DNA from 3 places in the Blautia sp. 210820-DFI.6.14 genome. Region 3 is predicted to be linked to each of the others. Evidence: riboswitches for the same ligand, from Rfam matches in the RefSeq annotation. Region 3 holds a riboswitch; each other region holds the start of a gene.
What was found. Region 3 has a riboswitch for cobalamin ahead of LI112_RS11130 (leucine-rich repeat domain-containing protein). Riboswitches for the same ligand answer to the same signal wherever they lie in the genome.
Positions count from the first base shown of each region.

Region 1: linked by a shared signal. The riboswitch ahead of LI112_RS06220 (sirohydrochlorin cobaltochelatase) and the one ahead of LI112_RS11130 (leucine-rich repeat domain-containing protein) in region 3 are both predicted to bind cobalamin.
Region 2: linked by a shared signal. The riboswitch ahead of LI112_RS00375 (cysteine-rich small domain-containing protein) and the one ahead of LI112_RS11130 (leucine-rich repeat domain-containing protein) in region 3 are both predicted to bind cobalamin.

Region 1 covers NZ_JAJCKS010000005.1:77,585-85,309, forward strand. Annotated here, with positions in the region: gene LI112_RS06190 (MFS transporter) at 1-793, opposite strand, end outside; gene LI112_RS06195 (flavin reductase family protein) at 940-1,476, shown strand; gene LI112_RS06200 (spore coat associated protein CotJA) at 1,600-1,932, shown strand; gene LI112_RS06205 (spore coat protein CotJB) at 1,929-2,213, shown strand; gene LI112_RS06210 (manganese catalase family protein) at 2,217-2,843, shown strand; gene LI112_RS06215 (Na+/H+ antiporter NhaC family protein) at 2,970-4,250, shown strand; cobalamin riboswitch at 4,297-4,503, shown strand; gene LI112_RS06220 (sirohydrochlorin cobaltochelatase) at 4,685-6,025, shown strand; gene LI112_RS06225 (hypothetical protein) at 6,120-7,043, shown strand; gene LI112_RS06230 (ABC transporter substrate-binding protein) at 7,046-7,725, shown strand, end outside.
Region 2 covers NZ_JAJCKS010000001.1:80,390-88,114, forward strand. Annotated here, with positions in the region: gene LI112_RS00365 (glycyl radical protein) at 1-2,362, opposite strand, end outside; gene LI112_RS00370 (phosphatase) at 2,678-3,391, shown strand; gene LI112_RS00375 (cysteine-rich small domain-containing protein) at 4,016-4,315, opposite strand; cobalamin riboswitch at 4,646-4,840, opposite strand; gene nudC (NAD(+) diphosphatase) at 5,218-6,066, shown strand; gene LI112_RS00385 (glycoside hydrolase family 3 N-terminal domain-containing protein) at 6,430-7,725, opposite strand, start outside.
Region 3 covers NZ_JAJCKS010000014.1:43,510-51,234, reverse strand. Annotated here, with positions in the region: gene LI112_RS11140 (Ig-like domain-containing protein) at 1-4,906, shown strand, start outside; gene LI112_RS11135 (DUF4430 domain-containing protein) at 4,981-5,514, shown strand; cobalamin riboswitch at 5,609-5,765, shown strand; gene LI112_RS11130 (leucine-rich repeat domain-containing protein) at 5,820-6,674, shown strand; gene LI112_RS11125 (energy-coupling factor transporter transmembrane component T) at 6,974-7,720, shown strand.

The DNA.
Region 1 (7,725 bases), on a different contig from region 3:
GCAATTCGCATATGGCGGCGATTGCTGAGGCTGTTCCCATTTCTGCACTTCCGCCCCCTTTTGCCAGGGCAATCTGAAAATTAAAGTTATTCAGCAGAACATGGCTGAGATAGATAAAGATACATCCGAGCAGTACCAGGGAAAAACGTTTGTATTTCCTGAAAAAAAGTATTGGATTACTGTCTGAGCTGCTTTTGGGAGCATTCGTGGCAGTGCTGTCTGATTTTGCTTTGGAAAATGGAAAAAGAATAAGGATACCAAGAGACAGCAGGGTAAGGACAATTACAGTGATCGGGATGGAAACAGGTCCGGCTTTTACCGTAATGATCCCCAGAATGTAACAGATACAGGCATAAGCGACAGATCCCATTCCACGTGCAAGACCAAAATTGAGAGAATGTCCCTGATTGATGCTTTCCATTCCAAGGGAATTAATAAAAGGAGTCATCAGTTGCAGCAGGGCAATACTGGAACCATAAAGAAGTCCGGTAAGTATGAGAGAATGGGATAAAAATAATCCGATCACAAGGATCAGCTGAAGAAGATACAGCATCTGGATCAGTTTTTTCAGGGAGGGGCTTTGTGGCTGGTCAGCGTAACCTGCAAGGACAGGCTGCAGTACTGCAGACAGAAGTCCTGCTATAGCTGCAAGGATTCCAATCTGAGTATTGGTAAATCCACCGGAAAGAAGAAAAAAACCGGAAAAACTCATGATTGCTGCAAAATACATCCAGTACAGTCCCTGGATGACTGCATAGGAAGGGGTAAGATTTTTGGATTTTGATGGTGACATGATTCTGAACTCCTTTGTTAAAGTACTTCTATTATACATTTAAAAACGTGAATGATAAAGTACAAAATACTTGCAGATTCCTGTTTTTTATCTTAAGATAAAGGACAAAAGAAATGTATGTAAACTAACAGGAGGAAAATAAGATCATGAAGAAAAAAATAGATGTTTTTGAACATATGGGAGAAATTTTGAACGGAGTAAAAAATGGAGTGCTGATTACCGGAAAAGCAGATGGCAGAGTGAACTCTATGACAATTTCCTGGGGAATGGTTGGCGTAGAATGGGGAAAACCAGTTTTTATTACATTTGTCAGAGAAAGTCGTTTTACAAGAAGTCTTCTTGAGAAGAATGGCGAATTTACGGTTAATATTCCACTGGATGACAGTGCAAAAAAAATTCTTGGATACTGTGGGGCAAAATCAGGAAGAGATGTAGATAAAGCGAAAGAAATTGGTCTGACTTACGAAGAACCGGAAACAATTTCTGTCCCGGGAGTAAAAGAACTTCCACTGACACTGGAATGCAAAGTAGTCTATAAACAGACACAGGATACAGAGGCCATGACAGAGGAAAACAGAGAGAAGTTTTACCCACAGAATGTAGAAAGTTCATTTTCAGGTGCAAACAGAGATACACACATTGCATATTACGGAGAAATCGTAGATGCATATGTGATTGAGTAATGCGATAAGAAATGTGCAGCTCCCCGGTGAAGGGAGCTGTTTTTATGGGCAGATATGCGCACCATTCCATATTTATGTCATAAAATATAGAGACATATTATTTGTGACAGAAAGGATTTGCTCATGGAAAATTATCAGATGAACCGTCCATGTGGCCGCCCATATAATGCAACTTGTGGAATGGCAAAAGAGATGATGTCCGGGCAGCAGTGTTCCTGCCGGAATAATTCCAGAAATCAGCCATCCCGCCCTTCGCCATGTCCGTGTCACCTTCCGGATGCCAAAACCAGAGATGCGGAAATGTATACACACATCGATCAGATGGAAGCAGCCATGGCGTATGTTCCCTGCCAGAAATTTACTACGACATATGATCTTGGATATGCGTTGAAGGTCGGAACTGTTTTTCCGCAGCTCTGTAAACCATTTTGTGGAAAGAGAGGTGGGCAGAGATGATGTATCGCAATCAGTGTACTGCAAAAGAAAAATTAATGAACCGTATCAACGAAGTCAGTTTTGCAGTAAATGATGTTCTGCTTTATCTGGATACACATCCATGCTGTGAAGAAGCAATCTCCTTTTATCAGGAGTGTGAACAGGAACGCCAGAAACTGCTGAAAGAATATGCGCAGTGTTATGGCCCACTGACAGTAGATGCTGCACTGGAATCTGGTGGGGATACATGGAAATGGGTGCAGCAGCCATTCCCATGGGAAACGGAAGGAGGGTGCAGATAGTTTATGTGGAATTATGAAAAAAGACTGCAGTATCCGGTAAATATTAAGACTCCAAATGCAAAGATCGCCCAGTTCATCATGAGTCAGTATGGTGGCCCGGATGGCGAGATCGGAGCATCTATGCGTTATCTTTCTCAGCGTTTTACTATGCCAAATCGCATGGCCATGGCAGTGCTGAATGATATTGGCACTGAGGAACTGGCACACCTGGAAATGGTTTCCACGATCGTTCATCAGCTGACAAAAGATCTCTCTATGGAAGAAATTGAAAAAAGTGGTTTTGGGCCATATTATATTGATCACACAGTAGGTGTATGGCCACAGGCAGCCGGTGGAGTTCCTTTCAATGCATGTGAATTCCAGAGTAAAGGTGATCCGATCACAGATTTGTTTGAAGACCTTGCTGCGGAACAGAAAGCCCGGGCAACGTACGATAATATTCTTCGAGTTGTCCGTGACATTCCTGAAATTGCAGATCCGATTCGTTTTTTACGTGCGAGAGAAGTCGTACACTTCCAGCGTTTCGGGGAAGCACTTCGTTCCGTACAGGAACAGCTGGATGCGAAAAACTTCTATGCATTCAATCCAAGCTTTGACTGTCCATGTGAGGCGTCCTGTAAAAATTCATAACAACAAAGAAATATCAAATAAGACCTGGGAGGATTCTTCCGGGTCTTTTAGGGTAAATACAGGATTTTACAATTCCTTTCATCCATGTTATTATGACAACGCATTAAATATGAAAGGAAAACGATCATGGAAGTTCTGACGATTGGGATTTTCTGTGCTTTGCTCATTATATGCATCATAACAGGAAAATCTATATTATATGCTCTTCTGGCAGGTCTGATCATTTTCAGCCTGTATGGAAAAAAACAGGGATATAGCTGGAGACAGATTAGCAGGATGGCATTACAGGGAGCCTGGAAAGTAAAAAATATTCTGCTCACATTTATACTGATCGGAATGCTGACAGCACTTTGGCGACAGGCTGGAACAATTCCTGCAATCATCTGTTATACCGTGCATCTGATAAAACCATCGACATTTTTGCTGATGACATTTCTTCTGAATTGTCTGATCTCAGTCCTGACAGGAACTGCTCTTGGTACGGCAGCTACGATTGGTGTTGTATGTGCAACGATGGCTTCTGCACTTGGAATTCCTTCATGGATGACCGGTGGTGCAATTCTTTCCGGGGTATATTTCGGAGATCGTTGTTCTCCTGTTTCGACAAGTGCACTTCTGGTGGCCGAACTGACGGAGACAGGTATCTATACAAATATAAAAAATATGATCAAAAGTGCATTGGCACCATTTACCATTACCTGTATTCTTTATCTGACTGTCAGCATACAGCTTCATGGAAAAACAGAGATGCCGGATCTTGGACATGCTTTTGGCAGTGAGTTCCGGCTCAGCTGGATTGCATTGCTGCCTGCAGCGGTGATTCTGCTGTTGTCTGTTATGCAGGCAGGGGTGAAGATCGCAATGATCGCAAGTATAGTTACTGCAATTCCTGTCTGTATTGGCCTTCAGAATATGGCATTTACGGAACTTCCTGAACTTCTTCTGAATGGTTTCCATTCTACAGATGTGACGGTAGCGGCAATGCTGAATGGAGGTGGTATCACTTCGATGTTGAAGGTTGGAGCAATCGTATGCATTTCTTCATCTTATTCAGGAATTTTTCAGGCAACAGGAATCCTGAATGGATTTCAGAAAATGGTCTGTTTGCTTGCCGACAGGACAAAACCATATTTTGCAGTGCTTGTCACATCAATCCTGACAAGCGTTATGGCATGTAATCAGACATTGGCAATCATGCTTACAGATCAGCTCTGCAGCAGAACAGAACCGGATAAGCTGCGTTTTGCCAATAATCTGGAGGACAGTGCAGTACTCATAGCACCTTTGGTGCCGTGGTCGATCGCGTGTGCTGTTCCGCTTACAGCAGCAGGTGCACCGGGATACAGCGTCTTATTTGCAGTGTTTTTGTATCTGCTTCCGTTGTGCGATTTAGTGTTAAAAAAATAACTGCCCTATTGTAAATTGACCAAAATAGTGGTATTCTGTAAGAAATTGAATAATAAAAATAACAGGTGCTGATGTTAGATAATCAAATAGCCTTCAGTTAAAAGGGAAACAGGTGTAAGTCCTGTACGATCTCGTCACTGTATACAGGGAATGCAGAATCATGTGTGTATGCACAGTCACTGGGAAACTGGGAAGACGATTCGGGTGTATTGATCTGTAAGTCAGGAAACCTGCCTGCTATTGGTACGGGGATTTTAAATTCCGGATCACGAGTAATTGGTTGTACCATAATCCAGAAACTCTAGCCCGGTGCAGGAGTTTTTTTGTTGGGAAATATAGTATTTCTCCGAAAAATATTTTTTGACCAGGCTTGCTGCCGTACTTTGTTATTCATTTTAATTTTCATGAGAAAACAGGTACAGGAGGAAAAAAACATGAAAAACAAAACTGTAAAAGCACTGGCAATTGCAATGACTGTAGCAACAGTCACAATGATGGGATCTGCAAGCATCTACGCTTCTGATGACACTGCTGAGACAGCAACAGAAGAAACAGCAGATGATGCAGAAACCGCTGATACAGAAGAAGCTTCCGATGATGATCAGAAAGCAGCAGATGAAGTAGCAGCACTGATCGACAAGATCTATGTTCAGGAAAGAACTGATACAACAGATGAAGACTGCAAAGCTGCCAAAGAAGCATGGGATAAACTGACAGACGCTCAGAAGGAACTGGTTGAAGGCGAAGAAGCTGATCCGGATTACTTCGGACGTGACACTGGTGATGCATCCAAAGATGATCCTCGTAACCAGGATGAAATCGGTGAGAATGAACTTCTTGTTGTAAGCTTTGGTACATCCTTCAACGACAGCCGTGCTGAGGATATCAAAGGAATCGAAGACAAACTGCAGGAAGCATATCCGGATTGGTCTGTAAGACGTGCATTTACAGCACAGATCATCATCAACCATGTAGAAGCAAGAGATGATGAAGTGATTGACAATATGCAGCAGGCACTTGACCGTGCAGTTGATAATGGCGTTAAAAATCTTGTTGTTCAGCCTACACATCTGATGCATGGTGCTGAATATGATGAAATGACAGAAGCAATTGATGGATACAAAGATAAATTTGAATCTGTTGCGATCGCAGAGCCAATGCTTGGTGAAGTTGGTGAAGATGCTACAGTAATCAACGATGACAAGAAAGCGGTTGCGCAGGCTATCACAGATGAAGCTTGCAAAGAAGCTGGATATGACAGCATGGAAGCAGCTGCAGAAGATGGCACAGCATTTGTATTCATGGGACATGGTACTTCCCATACAGCAAATGTAACATATGATCAGATGCAGTCACAGATGGATAATCTTGGATTTACAAACGCTTTCATTGGAACTGTAGAAGGTAAGCCAGAAGATACAGAATGCCAGGCTGTTATTGCAAAAGTTAAAGACGCAGGATTCAAGAAAGTTGTTCTTCGTCCGCTGATGGTTGTTGCTGGTGACCATGCAAACAACGATATGGCTGGTGATGATGACGATTCCTGGAAATCTCAGTTCAATGCATCTGGTGCATTTGACAGCGTTGACTGCCAGATCGCAGGTCTTGGAAGAATTGAAGCTGTAGAGGATCTTTACGTAGAGCATACAAAAGCAGCAATTGATTCTCTTGGAACAGCTGATACAGCTGAAGAAACAACAGATGATACTGCAGAAGCAGCAGATGACACAACAGATGGTGCAGAAGAAGTTACAGACGATTCTGCAGCAGAATAATGTAATGTGTAAATAATTTATGCAATAAACGGGACTGCCCGGAAGGCTTGATTGTCTTCCGGGCATTTCCTGTAAAATCAGGAGGATTTATATTATGAAACGTTCAGTGGCAATGATGGCATGCGTATTAAGCGGAGCACTTATGATCAGTGCTTACAGTCCGGTTGTTTTTGCGGAAACAACAGAGAAGACAGAGGATTCCAAAACAGATGAAGCAAAGGATGAATCTGAGAAAAAAGAAGATACTTCAAAAGTAGAAGTTCTTGAAGACGGTACTTACAGTGCAGAATTTGATACCGACAGCTCCATGTTTCATGTAAATGAAGCAAATGACGGTAAGGGAACACTGACAGTCAAAGACGGTAAAATGACGATTCATGTAAGCCTGAATTCAAAGAAGATTGTAAACCTTTTTGTTGGAAAGGCAGATGATGCCCAGAAAGACGGAGCTGAGATTCTTGAGCCGACAACAGATGAAGTAACCTATAGTGATGGATATACCGAAGAAGTTTATGGATTTGACATTCCGGTTCCTGCCATTGACGAAGAATTTGACGTTGCTCTGATCGGAAAGAAGAACAAATGGTACGATCATAAAGTAAAAGTAACAAATCCTCAGAAAGAAGCCGATGCTGAAGCTTCTGATACAAAAGAAACTGATGCAAAAAAAGTAACTGCTGAAGATCTGAAACTGGAAGACGGAGACTATACAGCAGAAGTAAAAATGGAAGGTGGTTCTGGTAAAGCAAGCGTTACCAGTCCGACTGGATTTACAGTTAAGGATGGCAAAGTGACCGCTTCTGTAGAATGGAGCAGTCCGTACTATGACTATATGCTGATTGGTGATGAAAAATACGAACCAGTTAATAAGGATGGTAATTCTGTGTTTGAAATACCAGTCGATGGATTTGATTATCCAATGGAAGTTGTAGCAGATACAGTTGCGATGAGTACTCCTCATGAGATTGAATATACTTTACAGTTTGATTCTGCAAGTATCAAAGAGGCTGAAAAATAAAGATGAAAAAAAAGTTACGCATGTTTTTATGTGCGGCACTGACCGCATCTATGATGGCGACTGCACCTGCTTTGGTTCAGGCGGCTGAAGAAAAAGAGACAACAGAAACAACAGAAAGCAATGCTGTCAGACAGGATCTGGCTGGCTTAAAATATGATCACAGTCTGGAACTTCAGTATGCAGATCAGTTTTCAGTAGATTATTATGAAGATGGTTATGCACTTATCACAATTGCAGGAGATGGGCAGTTTCTTCTTGTTCCGGAAGGAAAAGAAGCTCCGGAAGGCCTTGACAGTGATATTGCAGTTATTAAACAGCCACTTGATAATATCTATCTTGTGGCAACATCGGCAATGGATCTTTTCTGTGCATTGGACGGGCTGGACAGTATCAGTCTTTCAGGAACCAATGCTGACGGATGGTATATCGACGAGGCTAAGAAAGCACTGGAAGATGGAAGTATTTCTTTTGCTGGTAAGTACAGTGCACCGGATTACGAACTGATTTTGTCTAAAAATTGTGATCTGGCGATTGAGTCTACAATGATCTACCATAAACCGGAAGTAAAAGAAAAGCTTGAGCAGTTCGGGATCCCGGTTCTGGTAGAGCATTCAAGTTACGAAAGTCATCCGCTTGGCCGTACTGAGTGGTTGAAGCTATATGGGGTTCTTCTTGGAAAAGA
Region 2 (7,725 bases), on a different contig from region 3:
ACTGCATATGCATTCCCTTCTGATCAAAGAACGTACGGATCAGTGCAACGAATTTTTCCAGTCCTTCCCTTCCTGCAAGTGCAGATGGATGGAATTTCTGGTTAAACAGCGTTCCATTGGATACAATGAAATGATCCAGTCTGGAAACAGATGTCGCAGCTGCGGTCGGTCCGTTGACATCTTTACCTGCAGATGGTGATACACCATCTGCAACCGGTGTATGTGCATAACGTCCGTCCGGTGTTGCACCGGTCTGTCCGCCAAGCGGGACATTCGCTGATACCGGATAAAGTCCTGCATGGAACTGTCCGCCTCGTGGATTATGGTATTTCTGTAACGGGCGGGTGTATGTATAGGCAACATCTCTCGCAAAATAATCCACATCATCAATCGCATTTCCGAATTTCGGAACTTCATCGATCATATGATGCAGTTCTGTAAATTTACGTAGCTGTTCCTCTGAAGGTTTCAGGCGCATTACAGTCTGAAGAACTGCTTTGGCAGTATCTGTATCAATTTCCATACCGCCTTCCTGCATTCCTTTCAGAATCATCTCAGTCATATCAGATACGGACTTCTCATCCAGTCCTTTGTCATAATTCCATGCCAGAGCCTCTTTGTATTCTTTCATGGAAACTTTCTTATCCTCGTATACAAGTTTGCGGATCGCATACAGAGAATCTGCCATATTGGCAATACCAAATCCCTGCGGGCCGGTGAAGTTATAAACAGCACCGCCCTGTTCTGCAGTAAGTCCACGCTGTATACAGTCATCCAGCATAGAAGCCAGGAACGGAAGCGGACATCTTTCTGCATGTGCCACATCGATTGCATTATCTGCATTGACCATAAGTGAAATAAAGTATTCCATCTGTGTCTTATAGGCATCATAAAATTCTTCAAAGCTTGTCATCTGTGTGACATCGCCGGTCTGAACGCCGATCTGTTCACCTTTGTCCATTCCATTTGCAAAAACAACTTCCAGCGGACGACACATATTAAAGAATGCTGCATCATGCCAGCCATTTGTCTTACCGGACTTCTGAGGTTCTACACATCCGATGATGTTATATTCTCTGGCGTCTTCCAGTGTCAGTCCTCTGTTCTGCAGTGCCGGAATGATCACTTCATCATTATAATAAGCCGGTAATCCGATACCTGTTCTTGTAAGGTCTGCTGCCTTGATCAGAAGTTCATGTGGTGAACCGTTCCATACACGAATGGAAAGTGACGGCTGCGGCAGAAATACCTGTTTGGATGCTTCAATACACATGAAAGAAAGGTCATTTGTCACATCCTCACCGTATTTGTTCTGTCCACCGACGATCAGGTTCTGGAAAAGGCTGTATCCTGCAAATCCCTTTGCCGACTCTTCATCACGGCACTTGTTCAGATCATTCAGCTTAACCCAGACACAGTCGATGAGTTCCTGTGCCGCTTCTCTTGTGATCAGGCCTTTGTCAAGATCTGCTTTATAATAAGGATACATATACTGATCAAAACGTCCAGGTGAAATAGAATGTCCGCTGGACTCCATCTGGAGCAGCTGCTGTACAAACCAGAAGGACTGGCATGCCTCGTAAAAGCTGGTCGCTCCGTTTGCAGGCACGCGACTGCAGTTCTGCGAAATCTGAAGCAGTTCCTGCTTACGTACAGGATCTGTGCACTCTGCTGCCATTTGGGAAGCCAGTTCGGCATAACGCTCCGCATATTCAATAACAGCCTGGCAGGAAAGGATCACCGCATTCAGGAAATGACTCTTTGTAACATAATTTGCATCTCCAACCTGGCATTTTTCCAGTTCTGCCTGTGCTTTATCTATGATTCCTTTGTAACCGATTGCAAGTACTTCGCCATATTTGACGGTCACATGTCCTACCCCATTATAGAAATAGTTACCTGGTGTAAAAATGTTATGTTCGATAGCTTTGATTGCTTCCGGAGCCATATAGGATGTAGCAAGTTCACTGGATGTCTTACCTTTCCAGTATTTATGTACTTCTCTCAACTCCTGCTTGGTTTCTTCTGCAATATAAAACGGGTCCGCACTCCTCGTTTCAACGGTATCCAGTTCATCTTCCAGCCACTGGAAGGAAAATTCCGGGAAAGTCTGACATCCTCTCGGTGCAATCGTACTGCTTCCAACGATCAGTTCATTATCACGAATAATGATCGGGATATTACGGAGAATATGGGCAAAAGCTTCCGCACGCCTTGTGATCATCGGCTGACCTTCTGTAGCCTTATATGATTCAGTAAGCAGCTTTGCTCTGGCAGATTCAATAACCGGCATATTGGCATAAAGTGCCTCGACCAGCTTCGGAATCCTGGATGACTTTGGAACATCTGTGGTATTAAACATCTCCACGCTTCTCCTTTCTTATGGTGTCTCTGGCACCATAGCTCATATGCAATCAAAAGGCGCTTTGGCCCCACGATTCATATAAAATCATTATACCTTACAGGCTTTTATATGTCAACGAAATCCAACATTATTCGTCTGTTTTTTATGCGGTTTTTGTTGTGGTTTTTGTTTGTTTTGTGTTGGTTTTTATTTGGAAGATGATTTTTCAGTTGACTTTTGCAAAACAGACTGCCATACTGGAGATACAGAACGATCTGCTGCCGCAATCATTGCTGACAGACGCTGATTTTTTGAGTTTAAGGAGGGATCATCATGTATCTTTCTGACATACATACACATTCCATCGCAAGTGGCCACGGAACCATCTGCACAATTTCTGATATGGCAAAAGCTGCCTCAAAAAAAGGGTTAAAACTGCTCGGAATCACGGATCATGGTCCAGGCACTCTTGCTGCAGGTACTTCTTCTTATTTCAGGAGTCTGACTTATGCTCCTAAGAAGAGATTTGGAATCGAACTGCTTTTTGGAGTGGAACTGAATATTCTGGATATTGACGGGCATCTGGATCTGAATGACGAATTGCTTGGAGAACTGGATTATGCGATTGCGAGTATGCATGCGCAGAATTATAAGAGCGGAAGCGTGAAGGAAAATACAAGTGCTTATCTGAATGCCATGACGCATCCGTGTGTAAAGGTTCTGGGACATTGTGACAATCCGGCATTTCCTGTCGATTATGAGACTCTGGCAGTCGGTGCTAAGGAGAATGGTGTTATTTTTGAGATCAATGAAGCTTCACTCGCACCGTATGGGTATCGTGGGGATACACGGGCGAATAATCGGGAGATCCTGAAGTATTGTATGAAGTATGAAATTCCGATCGTGCTGTCGAGTGACAGCCATGGAGTGGAGCATATCGGGGATTTTACGTGTGCGGCGGAGTTTGTGCATGAGATGATGTTTCCCGAAAAAATGATATTGAATAATGATATTCCTCGGTTGAAGATGATACTGAGTGAGAGGTAGGAACTATATATTATAATATATTATAACGAAAAAAGAAACAGCTATCCCACCAGTCTGACACGCTGCATTTTCTAATTTTTCTCATGCGCTTATTGATGACTGCTTTTGCAAACTCGCACCTTACGGTGCTCAGACAATGCAACGCAGCCATCGCTAGCATGAGCAAAATTAACGAAAATTTGCTGAGTCAGCTTGGCATGGATAGCTGTTTCTTTTTTCTGTATATAGAAATATAAAGTTAAAGTAAGATGTTTTCTACATTATTATAAATTTTTAAATATATGTATACTATTAATTCCTCTTCTCTCATTTTCCGTATCATCTTTGTGGCGCCACCACACCCCGGCGGAGGTTCACGGCCTTCGGCCGCTGCCCCGAGAGGCCTTCCCGGTTGTGGGGAAGCGGAACTGTCGCAAGAAAATCGTCCTATAAAAAGCTTTGAACTGATAAAGCATGCATCCGATATTCAGGAACCCAGCAAGGCTTTCGAGACTGCGACTGTGCTAGTGGCGGTTGTGGAGCATCTGTCTGAGCGCCAGCGAGTTATGCGGAGCAATCGCTAATAAGCGCACGGGAGCAGCCCGAAAATGAAGCGTGTTCCAGAATATCGGATGTATGTCTATATCATAACCCGTCTTTTTCTTCTCGTATCTTCTTCATCAGTTCCGCCAGCTCGCTGTATTTCCCGGTTACGTATCCGTAATTTTGGGCTTTATGTGGCAACTGGCAGTTCGTGCAGTCTTTTATTCCTGTTTCTGTCATTCGAAAATTCCCGCCACATTTATCGCCCAGTGCATACAGCGGGCAGTAGCAGAACAGACAGTTGAAGTTCTCCGGATCTGCGCCTGCATGACACGGAAAATATTCACATTCCTTATTGCTGAAAAAAGCATAGTGTTTCCCTTCCCAATATGGTTTTTCCATTTACTTTCACCTCGTTATATAAAAAAATCCAGTCACGGCACTGCCGAACTGGTCATCTTCAAAACATATTTCAGAGGATTTGCGATACTGCTCCGGGGTAGACAATGAATCCGTTCAAATATGCGGAGGGAACGAATGCATCCGGAGTAGTATCGCCTGCCATTTAATCATACCCTTTAAGGGGTCGTATGTATGTGGCGGCCACCACGATACATATAGGTATAATTCATACGAACAGGCGAATTCCATAAAAAAATGCCTGCTTCCAACAAGCAGACAACACTTTGGGTTGCGGATACCCTAAGTTGGTTGTTACACTTTACACGGAAGTTTAACCTCGCCATACAAAGCAGGTTTCCTGACTTCAGGATCATCACTTCTTTTCCCCTTCTCATACTATCGTACAATGGGATATCGAAAAGTCGCTCCTCTGTTACAGTGACCGGATCGCTCAGGATTCTCACCTGATTCCCTCTTCTGACTGCTACGCGGATTACAGTCAGCACTTCATATGTTCAATATGGAATTATACTGACATCATAATAGCACGATGTCAGTATGCTGTCAATAACCCACATAACATTTTGTCAAATTTTTATCATTTTATTTACATACCGCATTTCTTTCCAACACGCAGTAACTTCATCTGTTTCAAGAATGCCTCTGCAATCCTGCCGGAGGCTATATCAGATGTGGGATTGACTCCCACCACTGATACTGATTTGTTGCTCGCCACCTACAGAGGTGGGAGTCATCTCACATCTGATATAAACTCCTCCCTTGCATTTTCCCAACACCTCACCTATACTGAATACAGTCTGATAAAGCAGTAAATACAACTTTTCGATAATACAGCTCATCGCCAGACAATAAATTGCACTCTATTTTTCAGGAGGTTCCTTATGATACAGGATATTGCACCACATACTTATCACAATGAATACAGACCGGTTGCTCCGGATGGCAGCAGTTTTGTGCTCGCTTATGAAAACGGAAAGAGTTTCTTTCATAAAAATGATACAGACAATTCTATAACGCTTCCCCGTTTCCGCGAACTGGAAGGAAACGTAAGCGACCTGTACAAAAATTATATCTATCTTTTCTCGATAGATGACGAACGTTTTTATCTGATTCCGGGACTGGATACTTCCCTGCTGCCAGGCTATGAATTCCACGAAAACAGAGAGCTTCGTTATGTACAGCCACAGTATCTTGCTTTTGCTTCGATTACCGGATATCAGCTCTGGTTCTGGTACAGAAACCGCCGTTTCTGCGGATGCTGCGGGTTCCCAATGAAACACGATACAAAAGAACGTATGATGTACTGCCCTTCCTGTGGCCGTCAGGAATATCCGGTACTTATGCCGGCTGTGATCGTCGGTATTACTAACGGAGATAAGATCATCTGCTCCAAATATGAGGGCAGAAGCTTTAAGCAATATGCCCTGATCGCCGGTTTCGCGGAAATTGGTGAAACAATTGAAGAAACCGTTCATCGCGAGGTCATGGAAGAAGTCGGTCTGAAAGTGAAAAATCTCCGTTATTATAAGAGTCAGCCATGGTCCTTCTCCGGTACATTACTTTTTGGATTTTTCTGCGATGTAGACGGGGACGATACTCTCACGGTGGATCATGAAGAGCTTTCTGTAGCACAGTGGTTTGACCGTGACAAAATTATCGGTCAGGACACCGACAGCAGCCTTACCAATGAAATGATGATGGTCTTCGCCGCCGGGAAGGAGCCGAAATAATCCAGCTCCAGGTTTCCAAAAGATACATCACATCAAATCCGCTTGAAGCAAGCATTGGTTTTGTCGTTGCCGATGATCCAGCCTTCTCGCTTAACGATTATATCAACCTTGCTGATGAAAAAATGTATGCCGAGAAAAAAGAACACAAAGCAACCCGTCAATAACTTAGAGGAGTTTTTACTATGACACCATATATCACCAGAGCCCTCGCACAACAGATTGTGAATACTGTCAAAGATCTCTGAAAAAGGCCTTCCTGGAGAAAACCCTTGATAGGCTTTCTCCGGAAGACTTTGAATTGCTTCGTGTTTACTTTTCCTGTGATGCCATGCGATTATATCTGGCATTGAAGATGTAACAATTCTATGCCAGCTGACTGATCAGTTCAAGAATCCTGCCTGCACAAGAACGGATTTCTTCTTCTGTAAGATCTCCGTTTCTGTATGCATTACGAATACTCTCGGCATCTTCTGCATTTCCAGGCATGATAATGTCATTTCCAGCCGCAGCACATTTCCATGCAACACTTCCATCTTCCGGTACGGTTGTATTCCAGTCAGACATGATAACTCCATCAAATCCCCACTCTTTACGGGCAATTCTGGTACACAGATCTTTGCTGTTCGCCGCATGCACTCCATTGACAAGATTGTAAGAAGACATGATTGCTGCCGGCTGTCCCTCTTTCACTGCAATTTCAAATCCACGAAGATAAATTTCTCTGAGCGTCCTCTCTGAAATCTTTACATCCACACCCATACGGTTATCTTCCTGATTATTGCATGCAAAATGCTTAATTGTAACGCCGCATCCCTTATGGCACTGTACACCTTTTGTTACAGATGCTGCCAGCGTTCCTGAGAGGAACGGGTCTTCTGAATAATACTCAAAATTTCGTCCACAAAGAGGATTTCTTTGGATATTCAGACCCGGTGCCAGCCACAGATTGACGTGAAATGCTTCCATCTCAAGCGCAACCGCTTCTCCAAATCTCTGCATCAGATCTCTGTTCCAGGTCTGAGCCATTACAGTTCCTACCGGGAATGCAGTGCAGTACTGATAATACTGGTCAGCACCCTCATGCTCTTCTCTGTCTACCAGGAAACCATTCTCTAGTGCACCCAGTACACCAATTCCATAAACGGTATCTGTTGCCCTGTCCACTTCATAGTGCTGCTGCAATCGGATACCTGCCGGTCCGTCTGCCATGATCAGAGATGGAATACCATACTTGTCAAGAAGTCCTTCTGTTGTCTCACCTGCGGTTCCCGGAACGCGGATTCCTGCTGCCCCCAGAGTACTTGTTGTTTCTGCAATATTTCCGTAGAGAAGCGGAAGCAGATCTTCTGTCATCTGTTCCGTGGCATAAGCTGATCTGTATATTTTTTTCTCTTCTGGATGCGGTGTAAAAATAATACAATGGCTGTTATCTGCTGTTGTTTTTCTGCATTCGTACGTTTTCCACAGTTCTTCTTCTATCTCTGCTGTGTTTTCCAGAACACAGGTATCCTCCAATGATACACTTTGTTCTACTTTTACAGTGCTACTGTATTCGAGAGATACAGAACTGTTTCCGGTCCAGATACCATAGGTTCCTTTTTCTACGATCCACTGATGTTTTTCCTCAGAAAAATATGCCAGTTCTTTCTGTCCAACTGT
Region 3 (7,725 bases):
TGATATGGAAGAATCTGGCGTAAGTGAATTTACAGATGAAGATGAATTCACGGATGGAAGTACTGCACTTTTCAGTGATGGAACAGACCAGTCCGAAGATGGTACTGCAAAAGAAGAAATACAGGTAACTGTCAGTATCAGCAAAGATGGAAAATTTCTTAATGATAAAGACGGAAATCCAATGGCAGGACGCACCGTGACCTTAACTGGTCAGTCTTCTTATACCATGGACGATGCTTTGAAAGCAGCACATGACTTGTATTACCCAGGTGGAGCAGAAACTGGGTATGATTACCACGCGGATGACGCAGGTATATTTGATGGCGTGATTTATCGGTTATGGGGATATGACAAAAAGAATGTACCATATATTAAGTCTTCGTTAAATCGTAACAGTGCCAATTATGGTTCTGCGCTTGGAAGAACTGTAGAAAATGGTGACGAAATGCATTTTTTTATCCAACAGAAAAATGGCCAGGATAAACTTGCATTTTTTACAGAAGAAGAACAGACAGTTACAGAAGGACAGCCGATCGTTCTCAGACTCAGACAGGAAGATGATGCCGGACGTGCATATTCAAACTGCGAGGGAGCGTCTATCTATATAGATGGAAAAAAGCAGGAAAACATTATAACAGATGCAGAGGGAAAAGTAACACTTCCAGTGCTGGAAGCAAGAGAAACTCCCTACTTTATTACAGCAGAAAAACAAATCAATAATAATGGGACAGAGAGTACTGCGATTTCAGCAGCATATGCAAACGTCACAGTTGTTCCTGATGAGGGTGATAAAGGCGATTATATCAACGGCGTTGAACTTTGCATTAAAAAAAGTGAAACTGAGGTAAAAGAGGAATCAGTCAACACTTTTGATGGGACACAAGCATTTAACTTTCCAACAGGATTCAGTCATGGCGAGTTTTATGTAAATGTAAGTACAATGGAAAGCATTCCAGAGGGTTGTACTTTATATGCAGTTTACACCAGTCCATTGGATGATACAGTAAAAAGAGTGAAATTGTCACAGGATTCCTCAACTCTATTAAAAAATACGAGTGTGAAATATTCTTCAAAAGCAATTCTTTCTATTGGCTTTGAAGTAAGAAAGAATGGAAATATTTTACAATCTGTTGAAGTTCCGATACATTATAAAGCACGTTTAAATGAGCTGACAGTCAGTGATTCCTGGGGACACGAACTTTCTACAGGATTGCAGGATACTACAGAAAGTCAAAACCTCGAGGTGACTGTACCGAAAAATACGGAATATATTGACATTGCCGGAAGTGACAATGACTGCTATGGCTCAATTGCGGAAAATCCGGAATTGATTGCGATGGATGGTGTTGAACTTACTCAAAGACCACTTGGTGGGGCTTTGCGGTTCACGCCTGATTGGAATAGTCATTCGGAGTATACAGCTGTCATAACATTAAAAAAAGATGATGCAAAGTATGTTTCAGAAGATACAGTATATACGCTTACCATAAAGTCGGGGGAAATTGACTATACTCCAATACTTACTGATAACAGGGAGCCAAATGGAGTAGGGATTATGCAAGGCGAGAAAGCTGAGCCGTTTATAGTGCAAGCTTCTGTTTTACAGGAAAATGAAGGAAAACTTTCTTATCAATGGTATGTAAGTTCAAGTGCAAGTTCGGATATTAAAGATTATGATAAAATAGAGAATGCAGTTGAAAATTCATACACAATAAATACAACTCAGCCACAGTATTCTAGATACTATAGATGCCTTGTTTCTTATGAAATAAATACACATCTTTATACTGCGACAAGTAACGTTTTTTCAGCAAGAGTATACCCACATGTAGCAGATAAGCCTGTAATACTCCAACAGCCTAAAGACACAACCTATGTCAAGGGAATCCCTATTACAGAAAAATTGGAAATAGTTGTACAAAAATCTAACGAGTTTGGCGTTAAAACAGAGTATCAGTGGTATCAAAATAGAGTAAATTCAACGCAAGATGGAATATTAATATCTGGAGCGACTGAAAATACATATAGTCCAGAAATAAAAGAAACAGGAATAACTTACTATTACTGTAAAGTAAAAACAAATATTCTAGCATATATAAATGGTGATGGTGTAAAGATATCGAGTGAAGAGATCTGTTCGGATATTGCCTGTGTCACCGTCACAGAAGCTCCTCTCCCATGGGAGGGAAACGGAAGTGAAAGCTCTCCATATCTCCTTAAGACAGCTTCAGATGTAGAAGCACTGCGGGACAAAGTAAATACAGAGGGATTTTCCTTTGAAAATACATACTTCCAGCTTACGGAAGACATCACCCTGCCAACTGGATGGAAGCCTATCGGTGTGACTAAGGATGGAAGGAAAGACCTGAAAAATGGCGAGAACCTTAATGCATTCAGCGGTATTTTTGATGGAAATAACCATACTGTAACAGTACCGGAGGGCGGGCTGCCTCTCTTTGGTTATGTCCGTAATACAAGGATCCGTAACCTGAACATCTATGGAAAGAAGATTGCCGGTTATGGCCTTGTCAATAACTTTGAAGGTGTGGGACTTTCCGGAATGGCAGTTGAGATCGACAATGTTACCCTGAAAAGTGGTTCCAGTACCCTGAAATCCGGCCTTCTGGGTGCGAATAAGACGATGAGCCCTTATGCCGGATGTTCTTCAGCCTTTGAGGCAACGGTACGGAACTGTACGATTGAGAAAGATGTTGTCATCGGATATGACAGAAATGAGAATGAGATCGGGGCCATTGCCGGACGTATGCAGGGTACAGTAGAAAACTGTGTAAGTTATGCGATCGTTTACGGAACCAGTTATGTAGGCGGTATTATCGGAACCAGGGACAATGCCATGGGCAACTGCTCTGTGATCGGCTGTAAATTTTATGGCACCGTAGAGGCTTCCAGTGAAGTGGCTGGTGGTATTGCAGGTGGCGGTTATGACAATTCTACAGCCCCGAACGGATGCAAGATAACTATCAACAGCTGCAGTTCAGAGGGAAGCATCACCGGTTCTGACAAGGTGGGAGGAATCCTTGGTGGAGACCTCTATGTGGCACAGACCTGGAACAACTGCACTTATACCTTTAAGAACAATTCCTTTACAGGAAAGGTACAGGCAACAAAGGCAGACGCAGCATATGTAGGAGGTATCATTGGTTTTTATGACAGCCTGAACCGGATCGATGACATCACCAACAATTATTATGCAAAAGACTGCGGGGCAGATAAAGGGATCGGTTTTGTAAGATACATTGATACCAACTGTCTGACCCATGAGACGGCAAGCGGAGCCACTTATGTCAATACAGAAAAAGAAACCACCAGCTGCCCGAAGGTGGAAGGCTGCGGATGGCAGACCGGATATAACCGGACGGATGATCCACTGGGGGCAGACCAGGAAAAACTGGTCTCTACAGAAGGCCTGCGTGTTTATGTGGATTCCCTGGAGCTGACTGGTGATTACCGGACAGAGTTTTACCTTGGGGAGGACCTGGATCTCAGTGGAATGAAAGTGGTTGCTGTGATCAGCGATGGAACCAGACAGGAACTTTCGCTGACAGATCTTACCATAGAGGGATATAACAAGGATAAACGCGGGGAACAGAAACTGAAAATTTCCTATAAGGAAGCATTCGTGGAACTGACCGTCAGGGTATTGAAAAAAGATGCCGGTACGATCACGGTAAGCTTTACGCTTCTCGGAGACTCTGTTCATGGCAGTGCAAAGGAGAATCAGGAACACACCCTGCGAAAAGGAAATCTGGAGACCTGGATTGCAGCAAAAGATTACACAATCGACGGAAATGCCAATGTCCTGGAACTCTTAAAAGAAGTGCTTGCCAAGAATGGAATGAGCTGCCGTACATTAAGGGATGAAACCTACATTGCGGGAATCACGAAGGATGGTCAGGAGCTTGCAGAATTTTCCAATGGACAGAACTCCGGCTGGATGTATACTTTAAATGGAATCCACCCAGATCTTGGAGTAAAAGAGCAGTACCTGGAAGACGGGGATGAGATCGTATTCCATTATACCGATGATTATACCCTGGAACATGACCATGTATGGGACAGCAAATGGAATTTTGATAAGGATGCCCACTGGCATGAGTGTGTTGCCATGTACGGAAAATGTGACATCACGGATAATACGAAAAAGGGTGGCTACCAGAAACATTCCTATGGAAAAGGAAAGCAGATCAAGGCTGCTACTTATAAGACAACCGGACTGATGAGATATACCTGCCAGGTCTGCGGATACGAAAAGACGGAAACGATTCCTGTAATTGCACATACGCATAAATACACCTGGAAAACTACGGCAAGAGCTACGGTATTCCGTCCGGCGAAGCAGGAAGGAACCTGTTCCCTCTGCGGTAAAAAACAGACACGGAATTATGGAAGCAAATTAAAGGCGGCCATAAAACTGAACGTATCTTCCCTTACCCTGCAGCGGAAACAGACCACTACGAAAGTGAAAGTTTCCATGGCATATGGAGATTCCATAAAGTCCTGGGCTTCCAGCAACAAAAAGATCGTGACCGTTTATAAGAACGGAAAGATCAAAGCCGGAACCAAAACAGGAACGGCAAAGATCACCGTTACCTTAAAGAGTGGAAAGAAAGCGACTCTGAAAGTAAAAGTCCAGACTGCAAAGGTAAAGACTACGAAGATCAGCGGCCTCAAGAAAAAACTGACCATCAAGAAAGGAAAGAGTGTTACTTTAAAACCAGTGGTCAGCCCGATCACTTCCCAGGAGAAAGTGACCTACCGTTCTTCCAACAAGAAGATTGCAACAGTCAGCTCGAAGGGCGTGGTTAAAGGCCGGAGAAAAGGAACCGTTACCATCACAGTTAAATCTGGAAAGGTGACAAAAAAGATAAAAATTACAGTTAAGTAAACAGAGTAAGGGTGTAAAAGGTATCAAAAAGCAAATAGTGTTTTTGGTACCTTTTCATCCGATAGAGGATAATTATGAAGCAACTGAAAAAAATATATTGGAAACGGATCGGGGTAATAGGAATCAGCTGTTTTATGCTTTTGTGGAGCTGTCTCCTTACGGGCTGTGGATTCGGAAAAGGGGATTCCGGAAAACCTGCTGCCTGTACCATTTCGATAGACTGCCAGACGATCCTTGACAATATCGGTGATCTAAAAGAAACCAAAAAAGAATTTGTCCCGGAAGACGGCTGGATACTTCCGGAAGTGGAAGTTAAGTTTACTACGGGCGATACCGTATTTGACATCTTAAAAAAAATCTGTGGGGAAAAGAACATCCAGCTCTCTTCCAAATACACCCCGTTATATAAAAGCTATTATGTGGAAGGCATCAATCAGCTTTATGAATTTGACTGCGGAAAAAATTCTGGCTGGATGTACAGTGTAAATGGAGAGTTCCCGAATTATGGGGCTTCCAGTTATAAGCCCAAAGATGGGGATAAGATTGAATGGAAGTATACCTGCAATCTTGGAAGTGATGTTGGAAACCCATACAAAGATAAGAAGTAAAGAAATTGTGAAAAATAGTTAAACTGGTATGAGATAAAGACCAGAAACATTGGCGAACATTGACAGAAATAAGGCGTATCGTTATAATTAGAATAACAAAAAAATCGAGCGTGGTTCGGCTGATGGCAGCCGATTTAAGGAAATCCGGTGCGATTCCGGAGCTGCTTTTCCCTGTGTGAAATGTATCGAATGAAAAACGCCTTATGAAAACATTTTGAGCCAGTATATCCAACACGTCAGGCAAAGAATACAAACATGTAAAAGATATACAGTTTGTATGATCCGAACGTTGGAAAGGAGATCATATGCGCTCACAAAATGATAAAGCAACATGGAGTATACTACGATTTGATCATCGTACATTTACGGCACAGCTTGCCAGTATGCAAAGAAACAAACAGGTAGCAGCAATTCCTGAAAAATATATTTATATTGATGATTGCTGTTATAAGGGCAACGGGAAAATAAAAGAGATAATCCTGCCATCCGGCTGCAGAATCATAGGAAAGGAAGCTTTTGCAAGCTGCCAGCTCCGTAAGCCCGTTGTATTCCCACAGACCGTTAAAGAAATCAAAGAGAGTGCTTTTTCGGAAAATCATTCTCTCAGAGAAGTAACATTTCCGGCATCTTTGGAAATTTTAGGAGATTATAGTTATAAAGGATGCACAGCCCTTAAAAAGGTAGCATTTGAAACCAGTTCAGAATGCCGCAGGATTCCGGAGTGCTGTTTCCATTCCTGCACGCAGTTAAGTAAAGTGGTATTCCCGGAGCATTTAAAGAGTATAGGAAGAAGAGCTTTTTACCGCTGTAAGGAATTAAAGGAGATCACGCTGCCGGATACACTGGAAGAAATTGGTCTGGAAGCCTTTTACTTCTGTGGCTTTGAAACCATAGTCTTACCAAAAGAAATTAAAAAATTAGATCAGAGGGCCTTTTTCGGATGTAAGAAATTGAAAGAGGTATATATTCCGGAAAATATCATGTATCTTGGAGAGGAAGTCTTTCATGGATGCAACCGGCTGGAATATCTGGAGATACATCATGATCCTGAGCATATTGGCTCAAAGATCGTGAACAAAAACTGCACGATACGTTGCAAAAAGGGAAGCAAAGTGGATTTGTACTGTGAAGAGCAGGGATTAAAGAGGGAGTACATTTAAACGTGTTATCAACAAATAAGACCGAGAAAAGAAACAGACAGCCTGCGGATCAATCCATCATTGATGCTTTTTCCACATGCCATCCATTTTTGAATTTTTTTTATTTTGCTGTAGTACTGTTATTTACTATGTTTAATCAGCATCCCGTCTTTATCTGCATTTCTTATGCGGGTGCTTTGTCTTATTCCGTCTTTCTGCTTGGAGGAAAAAGGACACTTAGGCAAAGCTTTCTCTTTACCCTTCCCAGTCTTTTGATCGTGGCTCTTCTGAATCCACTTTTCAATCATTATGGGGTCACGATGCTATATTATGTAGAAAGCAGTGGAAACTGGATCACTTTGGAGGCCTTAGTCTATGGAGTAGTCCTTGGAGCGGTCATGTTCGTAGTGATCCAGTGGTTTTCCTGTTATAATAAAGTTATGACAAGTGACAAATTTATTTACCTGTTTGGAAGGCTGATACCGGCCCTTTCTCTGATCCTTTCCATGGCACTTCGCTTTGTCCCCAGATTTACGGGGCAGCTTAAAGTGATCCGGAACGGTCAGAAATCTATGGGAAGGGATGTTTCAGAGGGCAGTCTTTTTAACCGTATCCGTGCGGGCTTTAACATGCTGTCGATACTGGTCACATGGGCTTTGGAGAATGCCATAGAAACTTCGGATTCCATGCGGAGCAGGGGATATGGATTAAAAGGCAGGACTGCTTTTTCCATTTACAAATTTACGAAGAAGGATAAAAGCCTTCTGGCAGTGATGGCAGCTTTATTCCTTGTATTTGCCACTGGCTGTATGAATGGGGCTTCTTATGCAAGTTATGATCCCCGTATTTTACTTGCTGGTTTTACCATTCAGGGGCATCAGGCTCCGGTATCTGTTTCTGCATTTGAAGCAATGCTTACATATATCTGTTTCGCATGTTTTTGTTTCCTCCCAGTGATCCTGGATGTGACGGAGACTATCCGTTTTGCCAGAAGCCGGAAACGCTGTGAAACAGATCTGGAAATGACTTACAAAAAAATCTACGAAACACTGGAACAGGAAGGATAACGATC